4 regions of the Kineococcus lubricus genome follow, and region 2 is predicted to be linked to each of the others. Evidence: riboswitches for the same ligand, from Rfam matches in the RefSeq annotation. Region 2 holds a riboswitch; each other region holds the start of a gene.

Region 1 (7,117 bases), on a different contig from region 2:
GATCGAGGCGGCCACGCCGCTCGTCGTCGTCATCACCGAGGGCGTCCCGGTCCACGACACCGCCGAGTTCTACGCCCTCGCCGCGAAGTCCGGCACGACCCGCCTCGTGGGCCCGAACTGCCCCGGCCTCATCAGCCCCGGGCAGTCGAACGTCGGCATCATCCCCGCCGACATCACGAAGGCCGGCCGCATCGGCCTGGTCTCGAAGTCGGGCACGCTGACCTACCAGATGATGTACGAGCTGCGGGACATCGGCTTCTCCTCGGCCGTCGGCATCGGCGGGGACCCGGTCATCGGGACCACGCACATCGACGCGCTCCAGGCGTTCCAGGACGACCCCGACACCGACGTCATCGTCATGATCGGCGAGATCGGCGGTGACGCCGAGGAGCGCGCGGCGAAGTTCATCGAGGCCAACGTCACCAAGCCCGTCGTCGGGTACGTCGCCGGGTTCACCGCCCCCGAGGGCAAGACGATGGGCCACGCCGGCGCCATCGTGTCCGGGTCGGCCGGCACCGCGCAGGCCAAGAAGGACGCCCTCGAGGCGGCCGGGGTGAAGGTCGGCAAGACGCCGTCCGAGACCGCGAAGCTGGCCCGGGAGATCTTCCAGGCCCTCTGAGCCCGCTCGCGCCGCAGCGCGCCCGACGCCCCCGCCGACCCCGTCGGCGGGGGCGTCCGCGCGTGAAAACCGGCACCGCGCGCGCGTCGCGCGCGCCCGGCGGCGCCGGCGCGGGGGACGATCGCAGGGATGTCCACCGCCGGTAGCCGCCCCACCGCCCGTTCCCGCCCGACCGCCCGCAGCCCGCGCCGGTCCCCGGTCCTGCCCGACCTGGGGCCGCTGCTGGGCGCGGCCGTGCGGGCGGTGCTGTTCCTGCTCGTCCCGGTCCTGCTGCTGTGCATCGTCGGCTGGATCGCCTCGGTGCGCTCCACGTCGTCGCTGGCGGCGGTCGCCCGCGTCGGCGCGGACCTGTGGCTGCTCGCCCACGGGGCCGACGTCGCGATCGTCGGCGGGACGATCGGGGTCGCGCCCCTGGGGGTGACGCTGCTGGCCGGGCTCTCGGCGCGGCGGGCGGTGCGGATGTGGCTCGCCGACCAGGTCGAGGCCGAGCGCCCGGTGCTGCCCGGGCCCGCCCTGGGGGTGTTCACCGCCGCGTACGGCGTCCTGACCCTGCTCGTCGCGCTGGTCGCGCGCAGCGGCGTCGGGGCCGCCTCACCGCTGGGCGCGCTGCTCGGGGGGTGCCTCGTGGGGGGCCTGGGCGCGCTGGCCGCGCTGTGGCCGCTGCGCCCGGCGACGCCCCCGGTGGTGCCCGCCTGGGTGGTGGCGGCCTGGCGCCCGGCGGCCGCGGCGGTGCCGGCGCTGGTGGCCGTCGGCTCCCTGCTCGTGGCGCTCGCCCTGGTCCGGGGCCGCGCCGACGTCCTGGCGCTGCACGAGGCGCTGAGCCCGGGCGTGGTCGGCGGGGCGCTGCTCACCCTCGCCCAGGCGCTGCTGCTGCCCACGCTCGCCGTGTGGGGGGTGGCCTGGACGAGCGGGACCGGTTTCGCCGTGGGCACCGGGACCTCCGTGGCCCCCGGCGGGACGTCGCTGGACGTGCTGCCGACCGTCCCCGTCCTGGGCGCGCTGCCCGCACCCGGGGCCACGCCGGCGCTGGCGTGGGCGGCCGTCGCGCTGCCCGTCCTCGTCGGAGCGCTCGCGTGGGTGCTGGCCGCCCGCCGCGGCCCCCGGGTGGAGGGGCTGCTGCACCGCTGCGCCGCCGCGCTGGTCCACGGCGCGCTGACCGGGGCCGGGGTCGCGCTGCTGTGCGCCCTGGCGTCGGGCGCCCTGGGGCACGGCCGCCTCGGCGAGGTCGGCCCCGACGCGCTGCTGACCGGGGTCGTCGTCGCGGGCGAGGTCGCCGCGGGCGCCGTCCTCGCGGTGCTGCTGGGCCGGGGCTGGCGCGCCTGGCGCGGGGCGGAACTGGTGATCGACCTGCCCGGCGCCCCCGGCGGCGCCCCCCGGACCCCGCGCAAGCTCCTCGGCGACGACCGCCCCACCCCCTGAGCGGCCACCCCGCCCCACCCCACCGCCACCCCGCCGCGGGGACCCCCGGTCGGCGCCGCGGTCCCGTCCACCCGGGCCAGGGGTTTCGGGCCGGACCGCCCCGGCGGCTAGAGTCTGCCCACGTGCCCGTACGTGTGGTCGTCCTCGCCTCCGGATCCGGTTCGACCCTCCAGGCCCTCCTCGACGCCGACGACCCGGCGTGGCGGATCGTCGCCGTCGGTTCCGACAAGCCGGGGGTGACCGCGCTGGAGCGGGCCGCCGCCGCCGGGATCGAGACCTTCACCGTCAGCCCCGCCGACTTCGTCGACCGCCCCGCCTGGGACGCCGCGCTCGCCGCCGAGGTCGCCCGCCGCGCCCCCGACCTCGTCGTCCTCGCCGGGTTCATGCGCATCCTCGGCGCCCCGGTGGTCGAGGCCTTCGGCGGCCGGATGATCAACACCCACCCCGCGCTCCTGCCCTCCTTCCCCGGGGCCCACGGCGTCCGCGACGCCCTGGCCCACGGCGTGAAGGTCACCGGCTGCACCGTGCACCTCGTCGACGCCGGCGTCGACACCGGCCCGATCCTCGACCAGGCCGCCGTGCGCGTCCTGGACGACGACGACGAGGCCTCGCTGCACGAGCGCATCAAGACCCGCGAGCGCGAACTGCTCGTCGGCGTCGTCGGGCGACTGGCCCGCGCGACCCCCCACCCCGAGAGGACGGCACCCCGCTGATGGACCCCCAGGGCACGAAGGTCCCCGTGAAGCGCGCGCTGATCAGCGTCTACGACAAGACCGGCCTGGCCGAACTCGCCCAGGGGCTGCACGCGGCCGGGGTCGCCCTCGTCTCCACCGGGTCCACCGCCACCCGCATCGCCGCCGCGGGCGTGCCCGTGACCCCCGTCGAGGAGCTCACCGGGTTCCCCGAGTGCCTCGACGGCCGCGTCAAGACCCTGCACCCGCGGGTGCACGCCGGGATCCTCGCCGACCGCCGCCTGCCCGACCACGTCCGCCAGCTCGCCGAGCTCGACGTCGAACCCTTCGACCTCGTCGTCGTGAACCTCTACCCGTTCGCCGCGACCGTCGCCTCCGGCGCCGGCTACGACGACGTCGTGGAGCAGATCGACATCGGCGGCCCCTCCATGGTCCGCGCCGCCGCGAAGAACCACCCCAGCGTGGCCGTCGTCGTCGACCCCGCGGCGTACGCCGACGTGCTCGCCGCCGTCGCCGACGGCGGGTTCGACCTCACCGCCCGCAAGCGCCTGGCCGCGGCCGCGTTCGCGCACACCGCCGCCTACGACACCGCGGTGGCGTCCTGGTTCGCCGAGCAGACGCTCGACGAGGCCGACCAGGGCTGGCCCGCCGTCACCGGCGTCGCCCTGGAGCGCACCGCCGTCCTGCGCTACGGCGAGAACCCGCACCAGCAGGCCGCCGTCTACGCCGACCCGACGTCCGCGCCGGGCATCGCGCAGGCCGTGCAGCTGCACGGCAAGGCCATGTCGTACAACAACTACGTCGACGCCGACGCCGCCCTGCGCGCCGCGTACGACCTCGACGGGCCCGCCGTCGCCGTCATCAAGCACGCCAACCCGTGCGGGATCGCGACCGGCACCGACGTCGCCGACGCCCACGCCAAGGCCCACGCCTGCGACCCCGTCTCCGCCTACGGCGGCGTCATCGCGGCCAACCGCGTCGTGACCGCGGCCATGGCCGAGCAGGTCGCGCCCGTCTTCACCGAGGTCGTCATCGCCCCCGGCTTCGAGCCCGAGGCGCTGGAGGTCCTGCGGGCCAAGAAGAACGTCCGCCTCCTGCAGCTGCCCGAGGGCTACTCCCGGCAGGCCCGGGAGTGGCGCCCCGTCTCCGGCGGCGTGCTCGTGCAGGACCTCGACGCGATCGACGCCGAGGGCGACGCCCCCGCGAACTGGACGCTCGCGGCCGGTGAGGCGGCCACCCCGGAGGTCCTGGCCGACCTCGAGTTCGCCTGGCGCGCGGTCCGCTCGGTGCGCTCCAACGCGATCCTGCTCGCCAAGGACGGCGCGTCCGTCGGCGTCGGCATGGGCCAGGTCAACCGCGTCGACTCCTGCAAGCTGGCCGTCGCGCGCGCCGGAGCGGACCGGGCCACCGGGTCGGTCGCCGCGTCCGACGCGTTCTTCCCGTTCGCCGACGGCGCGCAGATCCTCATCGACGCCGGGGTCAGCGCGATCGTGCAGCCCGGCGGGTCCATCCGCGACGCCGAGGTCGTCGAGGCCGCCGCGAAGGCCGGCGTCACGATGTACTTCACCGGCGCGCGCCACTTCGCGCACTGAGGTCCGCCCGTGGCGCCGGCCGGTAGCGTCGGCACCGTGACCACCGAGCGCGTCCCCACCCCGGGCAACGCCGTCCTGCTGACGCTCGTCGGCGGGATCGTCGTCGCGCTGGTGCTGACGCTGCTGGCCGGCCCGACCCCGGGCGGGGTGCTGCTCGGGGCGGACCTGGCCGTCGCCGCCGTCCTGCGGCTGGTGCTGCCGGTGCGGGTCGCGGGAGCGCTCGCGGTCCGCTCGCGCGGGCTGGACGTCGCGATCCTCCTGGTGCTGGCGGTGTCGTGCCTGGTGCTGGCCGGCGTCGTGCCGACCCCCGTCTGAACCCCCCGACGGACGCCCCCTCCCGCCCACCGGGAGGGGGCGTCCGTCGTTCCCCTGCGCACCGGCCGGGCACCGGGGTAGGGTGCACCGATCCCATCCAGAGCGGCTGAGAGACCTGGCTCGACGACGCCGCAGCAACCCCCGCGGGGGTGCTACCGCCAGGACCGATGGAGGACGCCCCGCCATGTCCCTGCACGAGCCCCTGAAGTTCGCCTACTGGGTCCCCAACGTCTCCGGCGGGCTGGTCGTCTCCACGATCGAGCAGCGCACCAGCCACGACCCCGCCTACAACGTCGAGGTGGCCCGCGCCGCCGAGCGCGTCGGGTTCGAGTACGCCCTCACCCAGGTGCGGTACCTCGCCTCCTACGGCGCCGACGCCCAGCACGAGTCGACGTCGTTCTCGCTGGCGCTGCTGCTGGCGACCGAGCGGCTGAAGGTCATCGCCGCGGTCCACCCGTTCTTCTGGCACCCGGGGGTCCTGGCGAAGTTCGCGGCCACCACCCAGGAACTCACCGGCAACCGCCTCGCGCTGAACGTGGTGTCGGGCTGGTTCAAGGACGAGGCGACGCAGCTGGGGGTGACCTGGCACGAGCACGACGACCGGTACAAGCAGTCCGAGGAGTTCATCGAACTGCTGCGCGGGGTGTGGAGCCAGGACGGCTACAGCCAGTCCGGGGAGTTCTTCAACGCCACCGACATCACCTTCCGCCCGCAGCCCACGGCCGCGCCGGAACTGTTCCAGGGCGGGAACTCCACCGCCGCGCAGGCCATGGCCGGCCGCGTCTCGGACTGGTACTTCATGAACGGCAAGTCGATCGCGGACGCCGCCGCCGGGGTGCGGGAGGTCAGCGCGCTGGCCGCCGCGAACGGCCGGTCGGTGCGGTTCGGGCTGAACGGCTTCGCGCTGGTGCGCGACACCCGAGAGCAGGCCGAGGCGGTCCTGGAGGAGATCGTCGCCAAGGCCGACCGCGCCAAGGTCGAGGGTTTCGGCGCCGCGGTGCGGGAGGCCGGCGGTTCCACCCGCGACGGCAAGGGGATGTGGGCCGACAGCGGGTTCCGCGACCTCGTCCAGTACAACGACGGTTTCCGGACGGGGCTGGTCGGGACCCTCGACGAGGTGGCGCGCCGCGTCCTGGCGTACCGGCTGGTCGGCGTCGACCTGCTGCTGCTGGGGTTCCTGCACGTCAAGGAGGAGGTCGAGGCGTTCGGGGAACTCGTCATCCCCCGGGTGCGCGAGCTGGAGGCCCGGCTGGTGGCGGGGGAGGACCTGGACCTGGGCGCCGAGCTCGACGGGGCCGTCGCGGCGGCCACCGCACCCGTCCCCGTCTGAACCGGCCGCCGGGCGGGGCGGTGCCGGACCCGTGGCACCCTGGGCGGGTGCGACGTGCCGCGGTCCCGCTGGTGCTGGTGGCCGCCCTCGCCGCCTGCTCCCCGCCCCGCCCGCCGGCCCCGGTGCCGGTGAGCGCCGCCGCGCGACCGGCCCCCGTCCCCGTCGTCGTCCTCGACCCCGGCCACAACGGGGGCAACGCCGCGCACCCGGAGCAGATCGCGGTCCCCGTCCCGGCGGGGGGTTTCGAGAAGCCGTGCGGCACGACGGGGACGTCCACGGACAGCGGGTACCCCGAGCACGCCTACGCCTTCGACGTCGCCCTGCGCACCGCCGACCTGCTGCGCGCGCGGGGGGTCGAGGTCGTCCTGACCCGGTCCGAGGACACCGGCGTCGGCCCGTGCGTGGACGCCCGGGCCGCGGTGGCGAACGCGGCGGGGGCGGCGCTGGCGGTCTCGATCCACGCCGACGGAGCCGCGCCCACCTCCCGCGGTTTCCACGTCGTCGAACCGGGCCCGGCCCCCGACGGCGGCAACGCGGCGGTGCTGGCGGCCTCCGACGTCGCGGCGCGCGACCTGCTCGCCGCGTTCGGGACCGCCACCGGCCTGCCCCGGGCCGACCGCCTCGGGGACCTGGTGGAACCTGGCCTGACGCGGCGCTCGGACCTGGCGGGCCTGAACCTCGCGCGGACGCCGTCGGTGCTGCTGGAGTCGGCGAACATGCGCAACGCCGAGGACGCCGCGCTGCTGTCCGACCCCGCGTTCCGGCAGACCGCGGCGCGCGGCATCGCCGACGGCGTGTCGGCGTTCCTCGCGCGCGACCGCCCCTGAGACCGCTTACCTTCTGGGGGTGACCCTCGCGCCTGCCGACCCGACCGTGGAACTCGTCGTGCTCCTGACCGACGACGGGACCCCGTGCGGGACCGCGCCGAAAGCCGACGTGCACCACACCAGCACCCCCCTGCACCTGGCGTTCTCCTGCTGGATCCTCGACGGGCGGGGCCGCACGCTGCTGACCCGCCGCGCCGCCGCGAAGCGCACCTGGCCCGGGGTGTGGACGAACTCGTTCTGCGGGCACCCCGGCCCGGGGGAGGAACCGGCCGACGCGGTCGTGCGGCGTTCGGTGCAGGAACTGGGGGCGCCCGTCGTGGACG
Region 2 (7,117 bases):
GGTCGTTGTACGTCGTGTTCTGGGTGGCGACCAGGCCGATCCTCGAGGTCAGCCCCGCGAGCGTCGCCAGTTCGGTCAGGGCGTCCGGACGGCCCACGACGTCCAGGTCGTGGATCCTGCCGCGCTGCTCGCGCAGCCGCAGACCCTCACCGAGGAAGAACGCGTCGAACAGGCCTCGTTCGGCGGTCTGGACCAGCTGGGTGAAGGTGGAGGGGTGCATCTGCGAGCCGCTGCGCGGGTCCGACCAGATGGTGGTGTGGTTGACGCCCTGGAAGAACACCCCGAAGTGGACGACGGCGTCGGGGTAGCGCAGTTCGGTCTTCTGGTCGGTCATCGTCGGTGTCCTCAGGCCGTGGCGAACTGGTTGACGGGCCGGGCCAGGCCCAGCGTGGTGCGCAGCGTCGCCCCCGCGACCGGCGGCTGCAGCAGCCGGGCGACGCGCAGCGCCGGCAGGGTCGTGCGCAGCAGCGTGCGCAGGTCCTCGTCGAGGACCGCGGCGTGCAGGCGGACGCCGTCGACCGAACCGGCCAGCCCCGCCAGGTACCGGGCGAAACCCTCACCCGACCCCGACCAGCGGACGCGCCCGGACGCCGGGGCGCTGCCGTCGGCGTCCAGCGCCGCGAGGCGGTCCACCGCGGGGTGGGCCTCGGTGTCGAGGGCGAACTCGACGTCCAGCACGACGAGCGGGCCCCCGGCGGTGCGGCGGGCCCGCTCGTCGCCGCTGAGCACCACGTCGGCTCGCGTGGTGGGGGTCAGGTCGCGCTCGTGGACCACGACGACGGACTGCCCCTGCGGGGAGCGCGGGACGGTCAGCGGTCCCTTCACCGACCAGCCGTCCGTCTCGACGTCGACGTGGTGCAGCCGGTCGCGGTCGACGTAGCGACCCGTGGCGACGTCGCGGATCACCGCGTCGTCCTCCCAGGAGTCCCACAGCGCCCGCACGGCGCGGACGACGTCGGCGAGCTCGGCGGCCGGGTCGGCCTCGACGGGCAGGTTCACCGCCCGCGCCGCCGCCGCGGGCGACGTCGTCGCGATCCACCCCGCGCGGCCGTGGCTGGAGTGGTCCAGGGAGGCGATCTGCGCGGCGACGTGGAACGGCTCGGAGTACGTCGTCGCGGCGACGGGGAGCAACCCGATCGCGTCGGTGGTCCCGGCCAGGAACGCCGCCCGCTGCACGGCGTCGAGGTGCCCGACGGGGTTGCGGGGGTTCGTGGCGGTGGTGTCCTCGAACGTCAGGCCCGTCAGGCCCTGGGCCTGCGCCGTGACGGCGAACCCCCGCAGCCGGGCGGGGGAGAACACCTGGTCCGGGGTCGTGCGGGAGCGGCGCCAGGCGGCCGGGTGCCACCCGCCGCCGTCGACCTCCAGGAACACGTGGAAGGGGGTGGTCATGTCTGGCTCCGTGGTCGGGGGTGGGGGTGGCGTGGCGGGCCGGGGCGACCGGTCCCACCGGGTCCCGGAGCGTCGGTCCGGGAATCCGCGAAGGCCCGTGCACGACGGGGCGGGTGTGTCACAGTGGGGCACCCGAGAGCGGAGGTGCGCGGTGCGTGGACGGCGGCTGTGGGCGCGGTTGTGCGCCGCTGCAACCACTTCGGCGGCTGCGGTGGTGCAGGGGCTGGCCCTGGCGGGGCACGGTCAGTGGGGGTTCCCCTGGGTACCGGCCGACCTCGACCTCGACCCCGAACCGGAACCAGGTCCCGGTGAACTCAGCTGGGCCGACTTCGAGGCGGAACTGCACGCGCTGCTGACCGCGCACGCCGACGGGCACGCCGAAGGGACCGGGGACGGGTCCCGTCCCGGCAGCGAACCCGTGCCCTGAGGCCCCGACCCGCCGGCGGCCGCGCTCGCGCGCGCCGGCCACCTCAGGCCCGCCCGGGTTCCGCGGTGGGCAACCCGGCCGCCTCCCACGCGGGGAACCCGCCCTCGACGTGCACGACGTCGGTGAACCCGGCGGCGAGCAGTTCGGCGGCCACGGGGCCCGACCCGGCGGGCGAACCGCAGACCACGACGATCCCCTGGTCGAGGCCGGTCAGCTGCGGCAGGGCCCGGGGGCCGCCGAGGGTGAACCTCGGCCCGACCTCGTCCTTGCCGACGACGACGGCCTGCGGCAGCGCGCCGTGCGCGGCCCGGCCGGCGTCGCTGCGGACGTCGACGAGCAGCGCGCCGCCGGCGACGGCGCGCCCGGCGGTCCCGGCGTCGACGAGGGGCGCGCCGAGGGGGACGGCGGCGGGGTCGCCGAGGGGGGCTGCGGTGCGGGGTTCCTGGCTCACGTCACTCCTGGTCGTCGGCTCACGCGCTCGCGCGAGGGGGTTCGGTCGGTCGTGACCCCCGTCGGGGTCAGCCCCGTCCCGGGATCGGGTCGAGGAACGTCCCGGGGGCCGGGCGCGCGTCCGTCAGGGGAGCCCAGCGGCCCTCGACCAGCCCGTACTCCAGCTCCGGGCCGGTGGTCAGGAAGCGCTCGAGGGCGGCCAGGAGCCGGGCGACGTCGGCCGAGCCCGTCCCCACCCCCGTCGAGGCCCGCAGCCCGCCCTCGACCAGGCCGAGGGAGTCGGCGAACCGGTGGGCGCAGAACCGCCCGTCCCGGACCCCGATGCCGTGCTCGGCCGACAGGTACGCGGCGACCTCGGACACCGGGCGCCCCGGGACGGTGAACGTCACGACCCCCACGGCGTCGGCCGGGTGCGGGCGCACGACCCGCACGCCCTCCAGCGCGGTCAGGCCCCGCACGAGCTGGTCGCGCAGCGCGGCCTCGTGGGCCTCCAGCGCCCCCGCCGGCAGGGCGGCGAGCGTCGCGCAGGCCTGCGCCAGCGCGACCGCGCCCACGACGTTGGGCGAGCCGGCCTCGTGCCGGTCCGGTCCCGCCGCCCAGCGCACCGCGTCGTGGCCGACGTCGAGCGTGGCGCCCCCACCGGCCAGGTACGGCTCCGCGGCGTCCAGCCAGTCCCGGCGCCCGACCAGGGCACCGGAACCGAACGGCGCGTACAGCTTGTGCCCCGACAGGGCGATCCAGTCGATCCCGTCGCCGGCGACGTCGACGCGGCGGTGCGGCAGCAGCTGGGCGCCGTCCACGGCGATGCGGGCACCGGCGGCGTGCGCGGCCCGCGCCAGGCGGCGCAGCGGCAGCACCTCCCCGGTGACGTTGGAGGCCCCCGCGACGGCCAGCACGGCGTACCGCCCGCTCGCCAGCTCGGCCTCCAGCCGGGCGGTGGTCTCCTCGGCGTCGGCGCCGCCGCGCACCACCGTCGTGCGCGCCGACCGCTCCCAGGACAGCAGGTTCGCGTGGTGCTCCACGTCGGCCACCAGCACCCGCCCACCGGCCGGGACGGCCCGGGCCAGCAGGTCGAGGGCGTCGGTGGTGCTGCGGGTGAAGACGACCACGTCGTCCGGGCGGGCCCCGACGAAACCCGCCACCTGCTCGCGGGCCCGCTCGAACAGCGCCGTGCAGACGCGGGACAGGTACCCGGCCCCGCGGTGGACGCTGGCGTAGTGCGGGAGCACCTGCGCCACGCGCGCCGCCACGGTGGTCAGCGCCGGGGCGCTGGCGGCGTTGTCGAGGTTCGCGTACGTCGCGGTGCCTCCGGTGGCCAGCGGGACCGCGGTGCCGGCGCCCACGACGGGCAGCAGCGGCGGGACGTCCCGGCCGGTGGGGCGGGCGGGGGACAGGGTGCTCGTCGTCACGCGAGGTCTCCTCGGGGAGTGGACCCCACCGGGAGGACCGGGATCGGCCCGGCGAGGTCCGCGCTTGCCGGGCCCACCTCGGGACCGGCCAGGTCGTCACCCGGGGCACCCCGCCGCGGAGGAGGGTTGCCGGCCAGCGAGCCGGGGCTTGTCGCTGGCGCTCATGACCTGTTCCGAGGTTGCCACGGAACGGCGGTCCAGATCAAGGTCGGCCCGCCGGGGGGAACGGGACCGAGCCCCGGGAACCCCGTCCCGGTGGCTTCCCCGCGAACCGCTTGTCGATCCCGCCGCCGTCGGTCTACATTCGGGGAACACCATCCAGAGCGGCCGAGAGTCCTGGCTCGACGACGCCGCAGCAACCCCCCGAGCCCGGGCGAGGGTGCTACCGCCAGGTCGATGGAGTCCGTGATGCGCACCACCGATGTCGTCGCCCCCTGCCCCGACCCGGGACCGGGACCCGCCCGATGACGATCGCCCCCCTCGTCGCCGGTGCGGCGGGGCGGCCGACGATCAGTTTCGAACTGTTCCCCCCGCGCTCGGAGGCGGGCCGGGAGACGTTGTGGCGCAGGGTTTCGGAGTTGACGGCGGCCGCACCGGACTTCGTGTCGGTGACGTTCGGCGCCGCCGGCGCCACCCGGGCCCCCAGCCGGGACCTGCTCGCCCACGTCCTGCGCACCACGGCCGTCCCCGCCATGGCCCACCTGACGTGCGTGGGGGCCTCGCGGCGGGAGGTCGTGGAACTCGCCGGGGAGTTCCTCGACGCCGGGGTCCGCAACGTCCTGGCCCTGCGCGGCGACCCGCCCGCCGGGGTTCCCGGCTGGAGGCCGCACCCCGACGGCGTCGGGACCGCCGGGGACCTGGTGCAGCTGCTCCAGGTCGCCGACCGGCGCCGCCTCGCGCGCCGCGGCGGCCCCCGCCCGGTCGACGAGGGACCGCTCAGCCTCGCCGTGGCCGCGTTCCCCCGGGACCGCGACGACCACGAGATGGCCGTCCTGCGCGCCAAGCAGGACGCCGGCGCGCACTTCGCGATCTGCCAGGTGACGTTCTGCGCCGCCGAGTACGCCGCGCTCGTGCGCCGCGCCCGGGCCGCGGGGATCACCCTGCCGCTGCTGCCCGGGATCGCCGCCACCGACGACCCCGGCCGGCTGCAGCGCATCGGCGCCCTCACCGGCGTCGCGCCCCCCGCCGGGCTGCTGGCCGCCCTCGACACCGACGACCCCGCGGCCCGCCGCCGCGCCGCCACCGCCTCCACCGCCGCGCTCGCCCGCGACCTCCTGGCCGCCGGGGCCCCCGGGCTGCACCTGTACACCTTCAACGCCGCCGGCCCCGCCCTCGACCTGCTCGACCACCTCGACCTCGACCGCTCCCGCCGAACCGACGACCGCCGCGCGACCGCCGCGGCAGGAGGACCGACCCGATGACCGAGAACCCCCCCGCCTGGACCGCGACGATCCTGGGCTACCCCCGCCTCGGACCCGACCGCGAGACGAAGAAGGCCCTCGAAGCCCTCTGGGCCGGCCGCGCCGACCTCGCCACCACCGAGCAGCGGCTCGCCGCCGTCCGCGCCGCCACCGTCCGCCGGCTCAACGCCCTCGGCCTGCCCGCGCACGACGGCTCCATCCCGTCGTCGTTCTCGGCCTACGACCAGGTGCTCGACGCCGCCGTCGCCGTCGGCGCCGTCCCCGAGCGGTTCGCCGACGTCGTCGCCGCCGACGGGACCGTCGACCTCGCCGGCTACTCCACGATCGCCCGCGGCCGCGGCGCACAGGCCCCGCTGGAGATGACGAAGTGGTTCGACACGAACTACCACTACCTCGTCCCCGAGATCGGCCCCGGCACGACGTTCCGCTTCGCCGACGACCGCGGCGTTCGGGAGTTCACCGAGGCGCTCGCCGACGGTTTCCTCACCCGCCCGGTCCTGGTGGGCCCGGTGACGTTCCTGCTGCTGGCCAAGGCCGCCGACGGCAGTCCCGCCGGGTTCGCGCCGATCTCCCGCCTCGACGACCTGCTCGGCGCCTACGCCGACCTGCTGAGCGCCTACGCCGCAGCGGGCGCGGAGTGGGTGCAGCTCGACGAGCCGGGCCTGGTCAGCGACTCCGCGACCGCCGGGGTCGAGGACCTGCCCGGCCTCGTGCGCGCCGCCTACGACCGGCTCGCCGCCGTCACCGGCCGCCCCCGGCTGCTCGTCGCCACCCCCTACGGCGACGCGAGCGGGTTCCTGGGGTCCCTGGGCGCCGTCGAGGGCCTGGCCCTGGACCTGGTGGAGGGGTCGGTGCCCGCCGACCGGTCGGTGCTGGCCGGCAAGACCGTCGTCGGCGGCGTCGTCGACGGGCACAACGTCTGGCGGGGCGACCTCGTGGGGGCCCTGGCCACGCTGCGGCGGCTCGAGGGGGCCGCCGCGCACGTCGTCGCCGGGACCTCGACCTCCCTGCTGCACGTGCCGCACGACGTGACCCGCGAGACCGCCCTCGACGAGCGGCTGCGCGGCTGGCTGGCCTTCGCCGACCAGAAGGTCGCCGAGGTCGTCCTGCTGGGCCGGGCCCTGGGCGACGCGGAGGCGGCCGGACCCGCCCTGGCCGCCGCGGCGGCGGCCCGCGCCGACCGGCTCGCGGCCCCCGGCGTCGTGCGCCCGGAGGTCCGCGACCGGCTCGCCGCCCTGACCCCGGAGGCGTTCCAGCGCAGCGACTACGCCACCCGCCGCGCCGCGCAGGAGCAGGCCCTGGACCTGCCCCTGCTGCCGACGACGACCATCGGCTCGTTCCCGCAGACCACCGAGATCCGCCGGGCTCGGGCGGCGTGGGCGCGCGGTGAGCTGACCCAGGCGGCCTACGAGGAGTTCCTGCGCGCCGAGATCGACCGCGTCGTGCGGTTGCAGGAGGACCTCGGCCTCGACGTGGTCGTCCACGGCGAACCCGAGCGCAACGACATGGTCCAGTACTTCGCCGAGCACCTCGACGGGTTCGCCGTCACCCAGCACGGCTGGGTGCAGTCGTACGGTTCGCGCGGCGTCCGGCCGCCGATCCTGTGGGGCGACGTGACCCGCCCGGCGCCCATCACCGTGCCGTGGAGCACGTACACCGCCGGCCGCACCGCCAGGCCCGTCAAGGGCATGCTGACCGGTCCGGTGACGATCCTGGCGTGGTCGTTCGTCCGCGACGACCAGCCGCTGGCCGACACCGCGAACCAGGTGGCCCTGGCCCTGCGCGACGAGGTCGGCGACCTCGAGGCGGCCGGCATCGGGATCGTCCAGGTCGACGAGCCCGCGCTGCGCGAGCTGCTGCCGCTGAAGACCGCCGACCAGAAGGCCTACCTGGACTGGTCCGTCGCCTCGTTCCGCCTCGCCACCGCGGGCGCCGGCGACGCCACCCAGGTCCACACCCACCTGTGCTACTCGGAGTTCGGCGAGGTCATCGACGCCATCGACGGCCTCGACGCCGACGTC
Region 3 (7,117 bases), on a different contig from region 2:
GCCCGCGCCCGGCTCGAGGAGTACCTGTCGTGGGTGGACCCCGAGGCCGCCCGCGCCTACTACGCGGCGATGACCGGGATCGACCTGACCGCGCTGGACCCCGCGGGCAGCTTCTCGGACCTGCGGACCGAGGGCGGGCGCACCCAGGTCGAGCGGTACCGGGGCGAGACGGTCGCGCGGGCCACGGCGGACTTCCTGCGCTTCGGGATGCGCGAGTTCGTCCTGGCCGGGTCCGCGGTGGACGTCGCCGACGACCTGCAGGCCCTCGTGGAGCGCACCGGGGTCGACGGGGTCAACCTCACCCCGTTCGTCGTCCCGGGCTCCTACCGGGAGTTCTGCGAGCAGGTCGTCCCCGAGCTGCGCCGGCGCGGGCTCGTCGACGGACCGGACGGCCGTGCGGCAGGCTCTACCCTGCGAGAGAAAATCTTCGGCGCGGGCCGCGCGAGGCTGCCCGCCGACCACCCGGCGGCCCGGTTCCGCCCGGCCCACGAGGAGCAGCCGTGAGCGAGGTCCCCACGAGGTCCCGGACCCGGGTCGGGGGTGTCGGCGTCGAGCTCAACGGCGTCAACGCCGTCGCCGAGGACGAGCGGCACGGCCGGCCGCGGGACCTGTTCTGGCCGTGGTTCGCCGCCAACGTCTCGGTGCTGGCCGTCAGCTACGGCTCCTTCGTCCTCGGGTTCGGCATCTCGTTCTGGCAGGCGACGTTCGTCTCGGTCGCGGGCGTCGTGGCGTCCTACGTGGTCGTGGGGCTCGTCGCGATCGCCGGCAAGCGCGGGTCGGCGCCGACGATGACGTTGTCGCGGGCCGCGTTCGGGGTCCACGGCAACCGGCTGCCGTCGCTGGTGTCGTGGCTGCTGACCCTGGGCTGGGAGACGTCCCTGGCGGCCGTCGCGGTGCTGGCCACGGCCACCGTCCTGGACCGGCTCGGCGCCGGCGGCGGGACGGGGACGAAGCTCGTGGCCCTCGTCGTGGTCGTGGCGCTGATCGTCCTGGGCGGCACCCTGGGGTTCGGCGTCATCATGCGGATGCAGCGCTGGATCACGGTCGTGACGGCGGTCCTGACGGTGGCGTACATCGCCTTCGCCGCCCACTCCGTCGACCTGGCGGTGGTGGGGGCGATCCCCGCCGGCGGCACCGCGGCCGTGGTCGGCGCCTTCACCATGGTCATGACCGGGTTCGGCCTGGGCTGGGCCAACGCCGCGGCCGACTACTCCCGCTACCTGCCGCGGGAGGCCTCCAGCGGCGGGGTGGTGCTCTGGACGACCCTGGGCAGCTCGATCGGGCCGGCGGTGCTGCTGGTGTTCGGCGCCCTCGTCGTGGGCTCGGACCCCGACCTGGGCGCGCTCGTCGGCAAGGACCCCGTGGGGGCGCTGACGACGATCCTGCCGACGTGGTTCCTCGTGCCGTTCGTCGTGGTGGCCGTCCTGGGCCTGGTCGGCGGCGCCGTCATGGACATCTACTCCTCGGGGCTGGCGCTGCTCAACGTGGGCCTGCGCGTCCCCCGCCCCGTGGCGGTGCTCGTCGACGGCGCCCTCATGGTCGCCGGCGCCACCTACATCGCGTTCTTCTCCGCCGACTTCCTCACCCCGTTCCAGGGGTTCCTCATCACCCTGGGCGTGCCGATCGCGGCGTGGGCGGGGATCTTCCTGGCCGACCTGGCGACCCGGCGCCGCGGGTACGCCGAGGCCGAGCTGCTCGACGCCGGGGGCCGCTACGGCTCGGTGCGCGCGCTGCCGGTGGCGACGATGGTCGCGGCCACCGTGGTGGGCTGGGGCCTGGTGACCAACCAGAACGCGAGCTGGCTGACCTGGCAGGGCTACCTGCTGGGCCCGATCGGGGGCCGCGAGGGCGCCTGGGCCTACGCGAACCTCGGGGTCCTGCTGGCCTTCGCGATCGGCTTCGCCGTCGTCGCGGTGTTCGGCCGGCCGGCGGTGCGGCGGCAGGAGAGCCGCTGAGGCCCCCGCCGCCGCGCACCGGCCGCGCGGGGGTCAGGCCCGCTGGACGGTGACCTTCGGCGGGACCTGCAGCGTCTGCGCGATGACGCAGTACCGCTCGGCGAGGGAGACCATCTTCGCCTCCGTCGCCTCGTCGGCGTCGGAGGTGAAGTCGAAGGTGATGGTGACGTCGGTGATCCCGATCGGGACCTCCCGGGAGACCCCGAGGGTGCCGCGGGCGTCCCAGTGCGCGTCCACGGCCACGGAGGCGTTGCGCAGCTCGACGCCCATGGCCGTCGCCACGCTGCGCAGCGTCACCCCGGCGCAGGCCGCCACGGCCTCGCAGAGCATGTCGGCCGAGCAGGCCTCGGTGCCGTCGCCGCCGGCGGCGGGGTGCAGCCCGGCGCGGGTCGTCCCGGCGAAGCCGTCGACCGAGACGCCGATGGACTGCCCGTCCAGGACGGCCACCGCCCGGGCCGGGACCAGCGCCTTGGCGGGGTCCTCCCGGTAGGAGTCCTTCAACGGCTTCTGCAGGGCTCTGAGCTCGGTCGAATCCACCGGCGAAGCTTAGGCCCGGCCACGGCCCGGCCCGCAACCTCCCGCCGGGGTCGGCCACACTGGCCGGTGTGAAGTGGACCACCGCGGTGCGGACGCTGGAGGAGGTCGCCGACCGCTGCGCGCACGTGAGCCGTCAGCCGGCCGGGATCGTGCGGTTGCGGGTGGAGCAGGCGTGGGTGTTCGGCGCCCTGCTGGGGCCGCGGCGGGACGTGCTCGACGACGCCGGGGCGGTGCGGGTGGCCCTGGTGACGAACGCCGACGAGGCCGACTGCGCGCACCTGACCCAGCCGCCGGCCGCCGGGCACTGGCTGGCCGCCTCCGGGCTGGCGACCCGGCCGGTGACCCTGACGTTCCGGTCCGCGCAGGCGCCGGTGTGGAACCACCTGGTCGAGCGGCCGGTGCTGTTCTGGACGGTCGGGGACGGCACCGACCACGAGGTCCTGGGGCAGCTGCGGGCCGGCGACGGCGAGTTGCTGCGCCCGGAGCCGCCCACGCCCGCCGAGCTCGCCGGGCGGCTGGACCGCGAGCTCGCGGTCAGCCTGGGGGCGCTGGGCCGCGCGGCGCGCGCGTACGACGAGAAGCGCTGGGCGCCGGGGGCTCCCGCGCGGCGGGCCGACGCGCTGGCCGACGCGGCCCTGGGGTACCTGGACCTGCGCGCCGCCCGGGACGGGCTGGGCCCGGCTAGCCTCGGCGCATGAGCGACCCCACCCCCGAGGACGTCCCGCAGAAGCTCGCCTACCGGCTGCTGACCGGCACCGACGACCGCTCGTTCTGCGAGAAGGTGAGCGCGGCGCTGGCCGACGGGTACGTCCTGCACGGCAGCCCGTCGGTGACCACGACCGGGGGCGTCACCGTCGCCGCGCAGGCCGTCGTCCTCCCCCACGCCCTGCCCCCCGCGCGCGCCTGAGGTCCGGCCGGGGCGCTCGCGGCCGGGGGCGGACCGGCGGGAACCGTCCACGCTGTCGGACAGCCGGTGTTAAGCTCGGGGCAGGTCATGAGTGACAGCGGTAAGCCCTGGCTTGCTGTCCGGCAACCCTCCTCCGCGGCGGGGTGCCCCAGGTGAGGACCTGGCCGGACGGACCCGTCCGGCAAGCGCGGATCGCCGGACGCCGGTCGATCACGGGAGCCCTGCGAGCCGCGCGCCCGCCCGTACGACCTCCCGGAGTGTCCCCGTGTCCACTGCCCCCTCCCTGCCCGACAAGCCCAAGCGCCGCGGCGTGCTGTACGCCGTCATCGCCGCCGTCGTCGTCATCGCCGTGGTGGTCGTGGCCCTCGTCCTGGGCAACCGGGACGACTCCACCAGCACCAGCGCCGCCGGAGCCGGCGAGGCGAAGACCGTGAAGATCGGTGTCGCCGACAAGTCGCTGCCGTACTGGACGACGTACAGCGAACTGGCGAAGTCCCGGTTCAACGTCGACGTCGAGCTGGTCAACTTCTCCGACTACACGCTGCCCAACCCGGCGCTGTCGCAGGGTGAGCTGGACCTCAACCAGTTCCAGCACATCCAGTACCTCGCGAACTACAACGCGACCGCCGACGACGACCTGCAGCCCATCGGCGCGACCGCCGTCTACCCGCTGCCGCTGTACTCCCTCACCGCGGGGTCCGTCGAGGAACTGCCCGCCGACGCGAAGGTCGCCATCCCCAACGACGCCATCAACGAGGCGCGCGGTCTGCTCGTCCTGCAGCAGGCCGGCCTGGTGACGCTGAAGGACGGCGGCACCCCGTTCTCCACCACGAACGACATCGAGTCCTCCAAGGTGGAGGTCGTCACCGTCGCCGCCGACCAGACCGCCAGCGCGCTGCAGTCCGGTTCCGTGGCCGCCGCGATCGTCAACAACAACTTCGCCACCGCGGCGAAGCTGTCCGAGGACTCCGTCATCGTCGACGACGACGCCACCTCCCCCGCGGCGGCGCCCTACGTCAACATCTTCACCGCCCGCAAGGCCGACACCGGCAACCAGACGTACCTGGACCTGGCGGCGCTGTGGCACGACCCGGCCGTGCAGGAGGTGTTCCTGCAGGACAACCCGAGCGCGATCGTCCGCGACGTGCCCGCCGCCGACCTGCAGGCGGAGACCGCGGAGGTCGAAGCCGACGCGAAGGCCGCCTCGGCCAAGTGACCGCCCTCATCACGCTGACCGACGTCAGCAAGCGCTTCGACCGCCGCGACGGGTCCTCCGTCGCGGCGGTCGACGCCGTTTCCCTCCAGGTCGAGCAGGGCGAGGTCCTCGCGGTCATCGGGTACTCCGGCGCCGGGAAGTCCACGCTCGTCCGGCTGCTCAACGCGCTGGAGAGACCGACCTCGGGCAGCGTCGTCGTCGCCGGTCAGGACCTCACGAGGCTGTCCGAGGGTGAACTGCGCGCGGCCCGGTCGAAGATCGGGATGATCTTCCAGCAGTTCAACCTGTTCCGGTCCCGGACGGTCGCCGGGAACGTGGCGTACCCGCTGAAGGTGGCGGGCGTGGCGAAGGCCGAGCGGGACCGGCGCACCGCCGAGCTGCTCGACTTCGTGGGCCTGCTCGACCGCGCCCACGCCTACCCCGAGCAGTTGTCCGGCGGCCAGAAGCAGCGGGTCGGCATCGCCCGCGCGCTGGCGACGAACCCGCCGCTGCTGCTGGCCGACGAGGCCACGAGCGCGCTGGACCCCGAGACCACCACCGAGGTCCTGTCGCTGCTGCGGCGCGTCAACGCCGAGCTCGGGGTGACGATCGTCGTCATCACCCACGAGATGGAGGCCGTGCGGCAGATCGCCGACCGGGTCGCGGTCATGGAGAACGGGCGGGTCGTGGAGGTCGGGGACACCTACGACGTGTTCTCCGACCCGCGGACCCCCGCCGCGCAGCGGTTCGTCCGCAGCGCCACCCACGACCGGCCGTCCGCGGACACCCTGGCGAGGTTGCGCACCCACCACCCGGGCCGGCTCGTGAGCGTGCGCATCACCGACGAGCCGGGTCTGCAGCAGCGCGTCGACGCGGCCTTCCGGGACACCGGGACGACCGCCGAACTCGTCTACGGCGGGGTCTCGGAGATCCGCGAGCGCCGGACGGGGTCGCTGACGTACGAACTCACCGGGGGTGTCGACGCCGCGCTGGAGGCGTTGCGGGCCGCCGGGATCCACGCCGACGAGGAGGCCTGATGGACTTCACCGGTTTCCTGGAGACCGTCGACGTCTTCCGGGACGCGATCTGGCAGACGCTGCTCATGGCGGTCGTGTCGCTGATCTGCTCGGGGGTCCTCGGGCTCGTCCTGGGGGTGGCGCTGTACGCGACGCGGCCGGGCAACCTGTTCGGCAGCAAGGTCGTGTTCGGGTTGCTGGGGTTCGTCGTGAACGTGGTGCGGCCCATCCCGTTCGTCATCTTCCTGGCCGCCATCACCCCGCTGCAGATCGCGGCGGTGGGCACGACGATCGGGACGACCGCGGTGACGTTCGCGATCTCGCTGGCGGCGGCGTTCGCGGTGTCCCGCATCGTGGAGCAGTCCCTGGTGAACGTCGACCCGGGGGTCGTGGAGGCGGCGCGGGCGGCCGGGGCCTCGCGGATCTCGATCCTCGTGGGCGTCGTCATCCCCGAGGGGCTGGGCCCGCTGGTGCTGGGGTACACGTTCATCTTCGTCGGGATCGTCGACATGACGGCGCAGGCCGGGCTCGTCGGCGGCGGCGGGCTGGGCGACTACGCCATCACGTACGGCAAGCAGCGCTACGACTACGGGATCATCTACGTGGCCGTGTTCGCGATCATCGTGATCGTGCAGGTGGGTCAGGTCATCGGCAACCGCATCGCGCGCGGGGTCATGCGCCGCTGACCCCAGCCCCGCGGTCCGGCTCGTGGTCCAGGCGCTGGGCGCCCGGGCCACGAGCCGGGACCCACCCGGCCGCCGGGGGTCAGCGGGGGCAGACGACGCTCCAGACGTCGGCGTGCATCTCGAACCGCTCGGAGGTCTGGGGGTCGGTGACCTCCCCGTCGGAGTTGAGCCGGAACGTGCCGGACTCGGCGTGGATCTCGACGACCTTGCCGGTGGCGGTGGTGACGTCCTGCCGCTCGACGTGGACGCCGCGGCGCAGGCCCGCGGCGAACCCCACCCGGGCCAGCGGGCCGGTGGAGGTGCTGACGACGACGTCGGCGACCCCGTCGTGCGGGTCGGCGCCGGGTACGAGGGGCGCTCCCCCGCCGATGGTGCCGCCGATGCCGATGCCGACCATGAGCACCGGGCGGGGGCCGGGGTTGACGACCCGGCCGTCGACCTCCACCCGCAGCCGGAAACCCCGGCCGGCGCTCACCCCGGCCCAGGCCGCCCCGACGGGGTAGGCCAGCGCCTTCAGCCCCTTCTTCAGCCGCTGCGCCTTGGCCGTCGCCGAGGCGCCGATCCCGGCGTGCACGGTGTTGACGGTGATGCGGTCGCGGGAGTCGACGAGCAGTTCCAGGCCGCGGGGGCGTCCGGTGGTGACGACGCGGGCGGCGGCGACGGGGTCCAGCGGCAGCCGCAGCGAGCGGGCGAGGTCGTTGCCGGTGCCGAGCGGGACGATGCCCAGCGGGCCGACGTCCCGGGTCCGGCCGGCGTCCCAGAGCAGCTGCAGGGCGGCGTGCAGGGACCCGTCGCCCCCCATGACGACCAGCCGGCGTCCC
Region 4 (7,117 bases), on a different contig from region 2:
GCCGGGGACAGCGCCCGGCCGGCGACCGCGACCCCCCGGGTCGCGTCCGGAACCCCCTGGTGCTCCACTTGACCTCCGCACGACCGCCGCCGGACCTGGCTGGGTGAGGTCACGATCGGATGACGGCCGACCGCGCCCCGTTGACCGCTCACCGGCCTGTGCTCAGCATGTACCCGCCGACAGGCCCAACCCGGGAGCCGCCGCAGTGATCACCTTCGAGGCCGTCCGCAAGCAGTTCCCCGACGGGACGGTCGCGGTCGACGACCTCCACCTGGAGCTCCCCACGGGGAGGACCACAGTCTTCGTCGGGCCCTCCGGCTGCGGCAAGACGACGTCCCTGCGCATGATCAACCGGATGGTCGAACCCACCGGCGGCACCGTCACCGTCGACGGCCGGGACGTCCGCACCCAGGACCCGGCCCGGCTGCGCCGCGGCATCGGCTACGTCATCCAGCACGCCGGGCTGTTCCCGCACAGGACCGTCCTCGACAACGTGCTCACCGTGCCCCGCCTCGTCGGCCGCGGCCGCGACCGCACCCGCGCCCTGGAACTCCTCGAACGCGTCGGGCTGCCCGCCGCCCTCGCCGACCGGTACCCCGCCCAGCTGTCCGGCGGCCAGCAGCAGCGCGTCGGCGTCGCCCGCGCCCTGGCCGCCGACCCGCCCGTCCTGCTCATGGACGAGCCCTTCAGCGCCGTCGACCCCGTCGTCCGCGGCCAGCTGCAGCAGGAGTTCCTGCGCCTGCAGGCCGAGCTGGGCAAGACCATCGCCATCGTCACCCACGACATCGACGAGGCCGTCGTCCTCGGCGACCGCATCGCCGTCTTCCGCGCCGGCGGGCACCTCGCCCAGGTCGGGACCCCGGAGGAACTGCTGACGAAACCCGCCGACGAGTTCGTCCGCGGCTTCGTCGGCCGCGACCGCGGCTACCGCGGCCTGAGCTTCCTCAGCAGCGACGACCTGCCGGTCCGCCCCCTCGACGGCGCCTCCCCGGCCCCGGGGCCCGACGGCGTCTTCCGCGCCGGGGACTCCCTGCGCACCGTCGTCGACCTCACCCTCACCTCCCCGTCCGGCACGGCCGTGAAGGTCGACGGCGACGGGACCCCCATCGGCACCGTGCACCACCGCGACGTCGTCGACCTGCTGGAGACCCGTCGGTGAACCAGGTCCTGGAGTACGCGCGGAACAACTCCGCCACGATCCTCGACGCCCTGGGCCAGCACGTCGTCCTCGCCGTGCTGCCGCTGCTGCTCGGCGTGGCCGTCGCCCTGCCCCTGGGGTACCTCGGAGTGCGCTTCGGGTGGCTGTACCACCCCCTGCTCAACGTCTCCGGGCTCATCTACTCGATCCCGTCGCTGGCCGTGTTCGTCGCCCTGCCGTACGTGCTGGGCACGAAGATCCTGTCCCCCGTGAACATCGTCGTGGCGCTCGCGCTCTACACCGTGGCCCTCATGGCCCGCACCGTCGCCGACGGCCTGCGCTCGGTGGACCCCGCGCTCACCGAGGCCGCGACCGCCATGGGCTACCAGCGGACCCGCCGGCTGCTGGAGGTCGAGCTGCCGCTGGCCGCACCGGTGATCCTGGCCGGGGCCCGGGTCGCGGCGGTGTCGAACATCTCCCTCGTCAGCGTCGGCGCGCTGCTCGGCGTCGGTGGCCTCGGGGCGCTGTTCACCCGGGGTTTCCAGCTGGACTACACCGCGCCGATCATCGTGGGGATCGTGCTGTCGATCGCCCTGGCCGCGGTCGCCGACCTGCTCATCGTCGGGTTCCAGCGGGCCGTGACGCCCTGGACCCGCGCCGTGAAGGGGGCCTGACGTGGACGACGCGCCGTACCTGCTCGACGCGGCCCACTGGGCCTGGTCGAGCCCGGGGACCATCCCGCACCTGATCGTCGCCCACCTGGGCTACACCGCGATCTCGGTGCTCGTGGGTTTCCTCATCGCGTTCCCCGTCGGGCTGCTCATCGGGCACACCGGCAAGGGGTCGTTCCTGGCCATCAACGCCGGGAACGCCGGGCGCTCGCTGCCGACGCTGGGTCTGCTGAGCCTGCTCGTGGTCCTCATGGGGCTGGGTTTCACCCCGGTGCTCATCGCCCTCGTCGTGCTCGTGATCCCGCCGATCCTCACGTCCACGTACGCGGGGTTGCGCGCGGTCGACCCGAACGCCGTGGACGCGGCCCGGGGGATGGGGATGAGCTCGGCGCAGGTCCTGTTCCGCGTCGAGCTCCCGATCGCCCTGCCCGTCGTGTTCGGCGGCATCCGCGCCGCCGTCCTGCAGGTCGTGGCGACCGCGACGGTCGCCGCCTACGTCGGGCTGTCCGGGCTGGGCCGCCTGCTCATCGACGGCCTGGCCCTCAACGACTACGGCCGCATGGTCGCCGGGGCCGTCGTCGTCGCCGTCCTGGCGATCGCGCTGGACCTGCTGCTGGGCCTGGTCCAGCGGTACGCCGTCTCACCCGGCCTGACCGGCCGGGGCCTGCGGCGCGCACGGGGCACGCGATCCGTGGGAGAGTCCGGGGCGAGCCCGGAACCCGAACTCGTCAGCGCAGGAACGTCGAAAGGCACGTCATGAACCGCAGGAACCTGCTCGGTCTGGCCCTCGTGGGCTCCCTCACGGCGGGGCTGGCTGCGTGCGGCGGCGGCGACGACCCGCTGGCCTCCGACGCCGGCTCGGGGGACTCCACCGCCACCTCCGCCGTCATCGTCGGCTCGGCGAACTTCCCCGAGAGCGAACTGCTCATGGAGATGTACGCGCAGGTCTTGGAGGCCGAGGGCGTCGAGGTGCAGCGCAAGCCGAACATCGGTGCGCGCGAGCTGTACCTCAAGGCCCTCGACGACGGCTCGATCGACCTCATCCCCGAGTACAACGGGGCGCTGCTCGCCGCGCTGTCCGAGGGCGGCGCCCCCGAGGGGGTCTCCACCCCCGAGCAGGTGCTGGAGGCGCTGAAGCAGGTGCTGCCCGAGGGCACCGAGGTGCTCGAGCAGTCCGCCGCGGAGGACAAGGACTCGCTGTCGGTCACCGAGGCCACCGCCACCCAGTACCGCCTGACCTCGATCGCCGACCTCGCCCCGGTCGCGAAGGACCTCGTCGCCGGCGGCGGCCCGGAGTTCCAGGAGCGCTACCAGGGCCTGGAGGGGCTCAAGGAGCTGTACGGCGTGGAGTTCAAGGAGTTCAAGCCGCTGGACCCCGGTGGCCCGCTCACCGTCGGCGCCCTCAAGGACGGCACCATCCAGGTCGCGAACATCTTCACCACCGACTCCGCCATCACGACGAACGGGTTCGTCGTGCTGGAGGACCCGAAGAACCTGTTCCTGGCCCAGAACGTCCTGCCCCTCATCCGGTCGTCGAAGAACGACCAGACGATCACCGACGCGCTCAACGCGTTCTCGGCCAAGCTCACGACCGAGAACCTCACCCAGTACCTCGCGCAGGTCCAGGTGGACAAGAAGGACGTCGCCGCCGTGGCGAAGGACTTCCTGACGGCCAACGGGCTCGTCTGAGCCGCCCGTCGCGGGCCGGACGGCGCGTCCGGCCCGCGACCCCCGCACCCCCCGGTGGGGCCGGCGGGTGTTGACACGCGGCGAACGCGTCGGGCAGTGTGGCCCGCGCACACCCATCCAGAGCGGCTGAGAGATCTGGCTCCGTGACTCCGCAGCAACCCTCCGCGCGAGCGGGCGTGGGTGCTTCCGCCAGAACCGATGGAGGAACGTTGTCGAGCAGTTGCGCCCGGGGCTTCTTCGCCTCGCGCCGCCGTCACATCGACTACTGCCGCTGCGGCGCCACGTTCTGTTCCTGACCCCCCACGCTCACCGGCGCTGACCCGGGGCCGGGGCGGACGACCGTCCGCCCGGCCCGTCCGCCGTCCCCGCGGGGCACGACCCGACGGCACGGCGCAGCCCTGCCCGGGGCGCCGGTGAGGTGGGCTGCGCGGCAGCCGAACCGCCTCGCACGCACCCGCGCGCGGTGACCACCCCCCGGTCCCCGCCCGCCCCTCACGAACCCCACCGCCGACCCGGTCCTGCGCGCCAGGAGACCGGGCGCCCCACCGTTGGAGCCCGCCATGCTCGTCCGTCGCCGCACCACCCTCGCCGCCGCAGCCGCCGCCGCCCTCGGCGGGATGCTCGCCGGCTGCTCCTCGGGATCCGCGGGTGAGCAGGAACCGGTGGGGGAGCCCAAGACCGGCGGCAAGCTCACCTACCTCGAACCGCAGACGTGGACCACGCTGTACCCGCCCGCCGCGGGGTTCTACCCCAACGGGGGGATCGTCAACAACATCACCGACCGGTTGCTGTGGCAGAACCCGCAGACCCTCGAGCTCGAACCGTGGATCGCGGTCGCGCTGCCGGAGGTGAACGCCGACGCCACCCAGTACACCTTCACGCTGCGCGAGGGCGTCACCTACTCCGACGGGTCCCCGCTGGACGCGGCCAACGTGGTCGCCAACCTCGACCTCTTCGGCAAGGGCGACCCCGCCCGGGCCCTGACGGTGTCGGAGGCCATCAACAACTACGACCGCGGCGAGGTCGTCGACGAACGCACCGTCCGGTTCCACTTCACCGCTCCCGCACCGGGTTTCGCGCAGGCCGTGTCGACCATCAACTCCGGTCTGCTCGCCACGTCCACCCTGGCGCAGGACAGCGAGGGCTTCGGGCCCGGCAGCGCCGCGACCGTCATCGGCTCCGGGCCGTTCGTGGTCGACTCGGAGGAGGTCGGCACCCGGATCTCCCTCGTGGCGCGCGAGGACTACGCCTGGGCGCCGCCGTCGCGGCCCCACCAGGGCCGGGCGTACCTCGACGGCATCGACGTCGTCGTCGCCGGGGAGGACAGCGTCCGCGTCGGCACCGTCGTCGCCGGCCAGGCCGACCTCGCCCGCCAGATCGAGGCGCCGGACGAGGCGCAGTTCAGCGCCGACGGACTGGCGCTGCTGGCCGCCGCCACCAACGGCGTCAACAACGGGTTCAGCTTCCGGTTCCGGACCCCGCAGCTGCAGGACCTCGCCGTCCGGCAGGCGATCGTCGCCGGCATCGACCGGCAGGCCGTCATCGACACCCTGTTCAGCGACAGCTACGTGCTGGCCACCGGCGTCCTGGCGAAGTCGGCGCTCGGGTACGTCGACACCTCGGAGGAGTACCGGCACGACCCGGCCGCGGCGGCGCGGCTGCTCGACGGGGCCGGCTGGACGGTGGGCGCCGACGGCGTCCGCGCGAAGGACGGCGTCCCGCTGGCGATCACGTTCAACGAGGCCCTGCCGCAACCGCGCTCCAAGGAGGTCGTCACCCTGGTCCAGGAGCAGCTGGCCGACCTCGGGATCCGCGTCGACCTGTTCCCCGGCGACCAGGCCGCCCAGACCGCCGCCTCCCTGGACCCCGAGACCGTGCAGGTCTACCACTCCATGGTCGGGCGGGCCGACTACGACGTCCTGAAGTCGCAGTTCTTCTCCAGGAACCGCAACACCCTGCTGAACCTGGACACCACCGACGGGTCCCTCGGCGACCCCGAGCTCGACGCCCTGCTGAACGACATCGCCTCCGAACCCACCACCGACGCGCGTCAGGCCGCCTCCGAGGCCGCGCAGCGCCGGCTGGCCGAGCAGGCCTACGTCGTCCCGCTGTTCGAGGAACCGCAGGTGTTCGGCTTCCGCTCCGACGTGCAGGGTTTCGCGACCGAGTCGGTGGGCCGGCCCCTGTTCCACGCCACGTGGCTGAACCGGTGAGCACCCCGTCCCCGGCCGGCGCACCGGGAGGACGGCGGTGACGTACGTGCTGCGGCGCGCCGGCCAGGCCGTCGTCGTCCTGGTCCTGGCCTACGCGCTGACCTACGTCCTGCTCGCCGCGCTGCCCGGCGACGCCGTCCTGGCCCGCTTCGGCAGCCCCGAACTGGGGTTGTCCCCCGAGCAGCTGGCCGACATCCGCGCCGCCTACGGGGCCGACCGGCCCCTGCCCGTGCGGTTCGCCGAGTCCGCGTGGGCCTTCCTCGGCGGGGACCTGGGGTACTCGGTGCAGAGCGGGGCCGCGGTCTCCACCCTCCTGGCCGCCGCCCTGCCCTCGACCCTGGTGCTGGCCGCGCTGGGCCTGGCCCTGGCCGTGGTCCTGGCCGTGGTCATCGCCGTCGTCGCCACCCACGGCCGCGGCCGCTGGCTGCGCCGGGCGTTCCGCAACCTGCCGCCGCTGTTCGTGTCGCTGCCGGTGTTCTGGATCGGGATCCTGCTCATCCAGGTCCTGTCCTTCCGCCTGGGGCTGGTGCCCGTCATCGGCGCCGGCCCCGTCGAGGCGCTGGTGCTGCCCGTCCTCACCATCGCGGTGCCCATCGCGGCGCCGCTGGCGCAGGTGCTGATGCGCAGCGTCGACGACGTCGTCCGGATGCCGTTCGTCCCCGTGGTGCGCGCCCGCGGCGCCGGCACCGGCTGGCTGCTGTGGCACGACGTCAGCCGCAACGCCGTCCTGCCCGCGCTGACGATGGCCGGGCTGCTGTTCGGCGAGCTCGTCGGCGGCGCCGTGGTCACCGAGGCTGTCTTCGGCCGCGCCGGGATCGGGCAGCTCACCGCCCAGGCCGTCGCCAACCGCGACACCCCCGTCCTGCTGGCCGTCGTGGTCCTGTCCACGGTGGCCTACGTGGTGATCAACCTCGTCGTCGACCTGCTCTACCCCGTGCTCGACGCGCGGCTGCGCACCGGAGGAGCCCGATGAGCGCCACGACCACCCCACCCACCCCGCCCGTGCCGGCCCCGGACGCCCCGCGCCGGCGACGGCGCCGGGTCCCGGCGGGGGTCCTGGTCCCCGCCGCCGTCGTCCTGCTCGCCCTGGCCTGGGCGCTGGTCCCGGGCGTCTTCGCCCCCGGCAGCCCCACCGCGACGGTGGCCCCGTCGCTGCAGGCCCCCAGCGCCGAGCACTGGTTCGGCACCGACGCCACCGGGCGGGACCTGTTCACCCGCGTCGTCCACGGGGCCTCGCACTCGATCCTCGGCGCCGTCGTGGCCGTCGCCGTCGGCTTCGCCGTCGGCACCCTGACCGGCGTCCTGGCCGGGTCGCTGGGCGGCGCGGTCGACGACGTCCTCATGCGCCTGGTCGACGTCCTGCTCGCCGTCCCCGGCCTGCTGCTGTCCCTCAGCGTCGTCATCCT

Evidence for each region. A riboswitch is a leader RNA that binds a small molecule or an ion and turns the genes downstream of it on or off. The one in region 2 is predicted to bind S-adenosylmethionine.
Region 1: linked by a shared signal. The riboswitch ahead of sfnG (dimethylsulfone monooxygenase SfnG) and the one ahead of ACRYRX_RS15795 (methylenetetrahydrofolate reductase) in region 2 are both predicted to bind S-adenosylmethionine.
Region 3: linked by a shared signal. The riboswitch ahead of ACRYRX_RS08095 (MetQ/NlpA family ABC transporter substrate-binding protein) and the one ahead of ACRYRX_RS15795 (methylenetetrahydrofolate reductase) in region 2 are both predicted to bind S-adenosylmethionine.
Region 4: linked by a shared signal. The riboswitch ahead of ACRYRX_RS09405 (TIGR04028 family ABC transporter substrate-binding protein) and the one ahead of ACRYRX_RS15795 (methylenetetrahydrofolate reductase) in region 2 are both predicted to bind S-adenosylmethionine.

The regions. Positions count from the first base shown of each region.
Region 1 is NZ_JBJLSK010000001.1:211,285-218,401, reverse strand. Features, by position in the region: gene sucD (succinate--CoA ligase subunit alpha) at 1-619, shown strand, start outside; gene ACRYRX_RS00980 (cell division protein PerM) at 749-2,038, shown strand; gene purN (phosphoribosylglycinamide formyltransferase) at 2,161-2,751, shown strand; gene purH (bifunctional phosphoribosylaminoimidazolecarboxamide formyltransferase/IMP cyclohydrolase) at 2,751-4,322, shown strand; gene ACRYRX_RS00965 (DUF3017 domain-containing protein) at 4,359-4,637, shown strand; SAM riboswitch class I at 4,728-4,811, shown strand; gene sfnG (dimethylsulfone monooxygenase SfnG) at 4,822-5,967, shown strand; gene ACRYRX_RS00955 (N-acetylmuramoyl-L-alanine amidase) at 6,015-6,794, shown strand; gene idi (isopentenyl-diphosphate Delta-isomerase) at 6,814-7,117, shown strand, end outside.
Region 2 is NZ_JBJLSK010000020.1:19,998-27,114, reverse strand. Features, by position in the region: gene ACRYRX_RS15820 (NtaA/DmoA family FMN-dependent monooxygenase) at 1-334, opposite strand, end outside; gene ACRYRX_RS15815 (LLM class flavin-dependent oxidoreductase) at 346-1,389, opposite strand; gene ACRYRX_RS15810 (hypothetical protein) at 1,541-1,816, shown strand; gene ACRYRX_RS15805 (rhodanese-like domain-containing protein) at 1,860-2,267, opposite strand; gene ACRYRX_RS15800 (aminotransferase class V-fold PLP-dependent enzyme) at 2,335-3,675, opposite strand; SAM riboswitch class IV at 3,731-3,844, opposite strand; SAM riboswitch class I at 3,987-4,078, shown strand; gene ACRYRX_RS15795 (methylenetetrahydrofolate reductase) at 4,140-5,096, shown strand; gene metE (5-methyltetrahydropteroyltriglutamate--homocysteine S-methyltransferase) at 5,093-7,117, shown strand, end outside.
Region 3 is NZ_JBJLSK010000008.1:103,890-111,006, forward strand. Features, by position in the region: gene ACRYRX_RS08070 (NtaA/DmoA family FMN-dependent monooxygenase) at 1-504, shown strand, start outside; gene ACRYRX_RS08075 (purine-cytosine permease family protein) at 501-1,955, shown strand; gene ACRYRX_RS08080 (OsmC family protein) at 1,989-2,492, opposite strand; gene ACRYRX_RS08085 (DUF7711 family protein) at 2,561-3,190, shown strand; gene ACRYRX_RS08090 (DUF1737 domain-containing protein) at 3,187-3,399, shown strand; SAM riboswitch class IV at 3,483-3,593, shown strand; gene ACRYRX_RS08095 (MetQ/NlpA family ABC transporter substrate-binding protein) at 3,665-4,615, shown strand; gene ACRYRX_RS08100 (methionine ABC transporter ATP-binding protein) at 4,612-5,631, shown strand; gene ACRYRX_RS08105 (methionine ABC transporter permease) at 5,631-6,296, shown strand; gene ACRYRX_RS08110 (diacylglycerol/lipid kinase family protein) at 6,376-7,117, opposite strand, start outside.
Region 4 is NZ_JBJLSK010000010.1:56,954-64,070, reverse strand. Features, by position in the region: gene ACRYRX_RS09430 (aromatic amino acid lyase) at 1-68, opposite strand, end outside; gene ACRYRX_RS09425 (ABC transporter ATP-binding protein) at 206-1,159, shown strand; gene ACRYRX_RS09420 (ABC transporter permease) at 1,156-1,812, shown strand; gene ACRYRX_RS09415 (ABC transporter permease) at 1,814-2,569, shown strand; gene ACRYRX_RS09410 (ABC transporter substrate-binding protein) at 2,566-3,498, shown strand; SAM riboswitch class I at 3,609-3,703, shown strand; gene ACRYRX_RS09405 (TIGR04028 family ABC transporter substrate-binding protein) at 4,059-5,711, shown strand; gene ACRYRX_RS09400 (ABC transporter permease) at 5,749-6,684, shown strand; gene ACRYRX_RS09395 (ABC transporter permease) at 6,681-7,117, shown strand, end outside.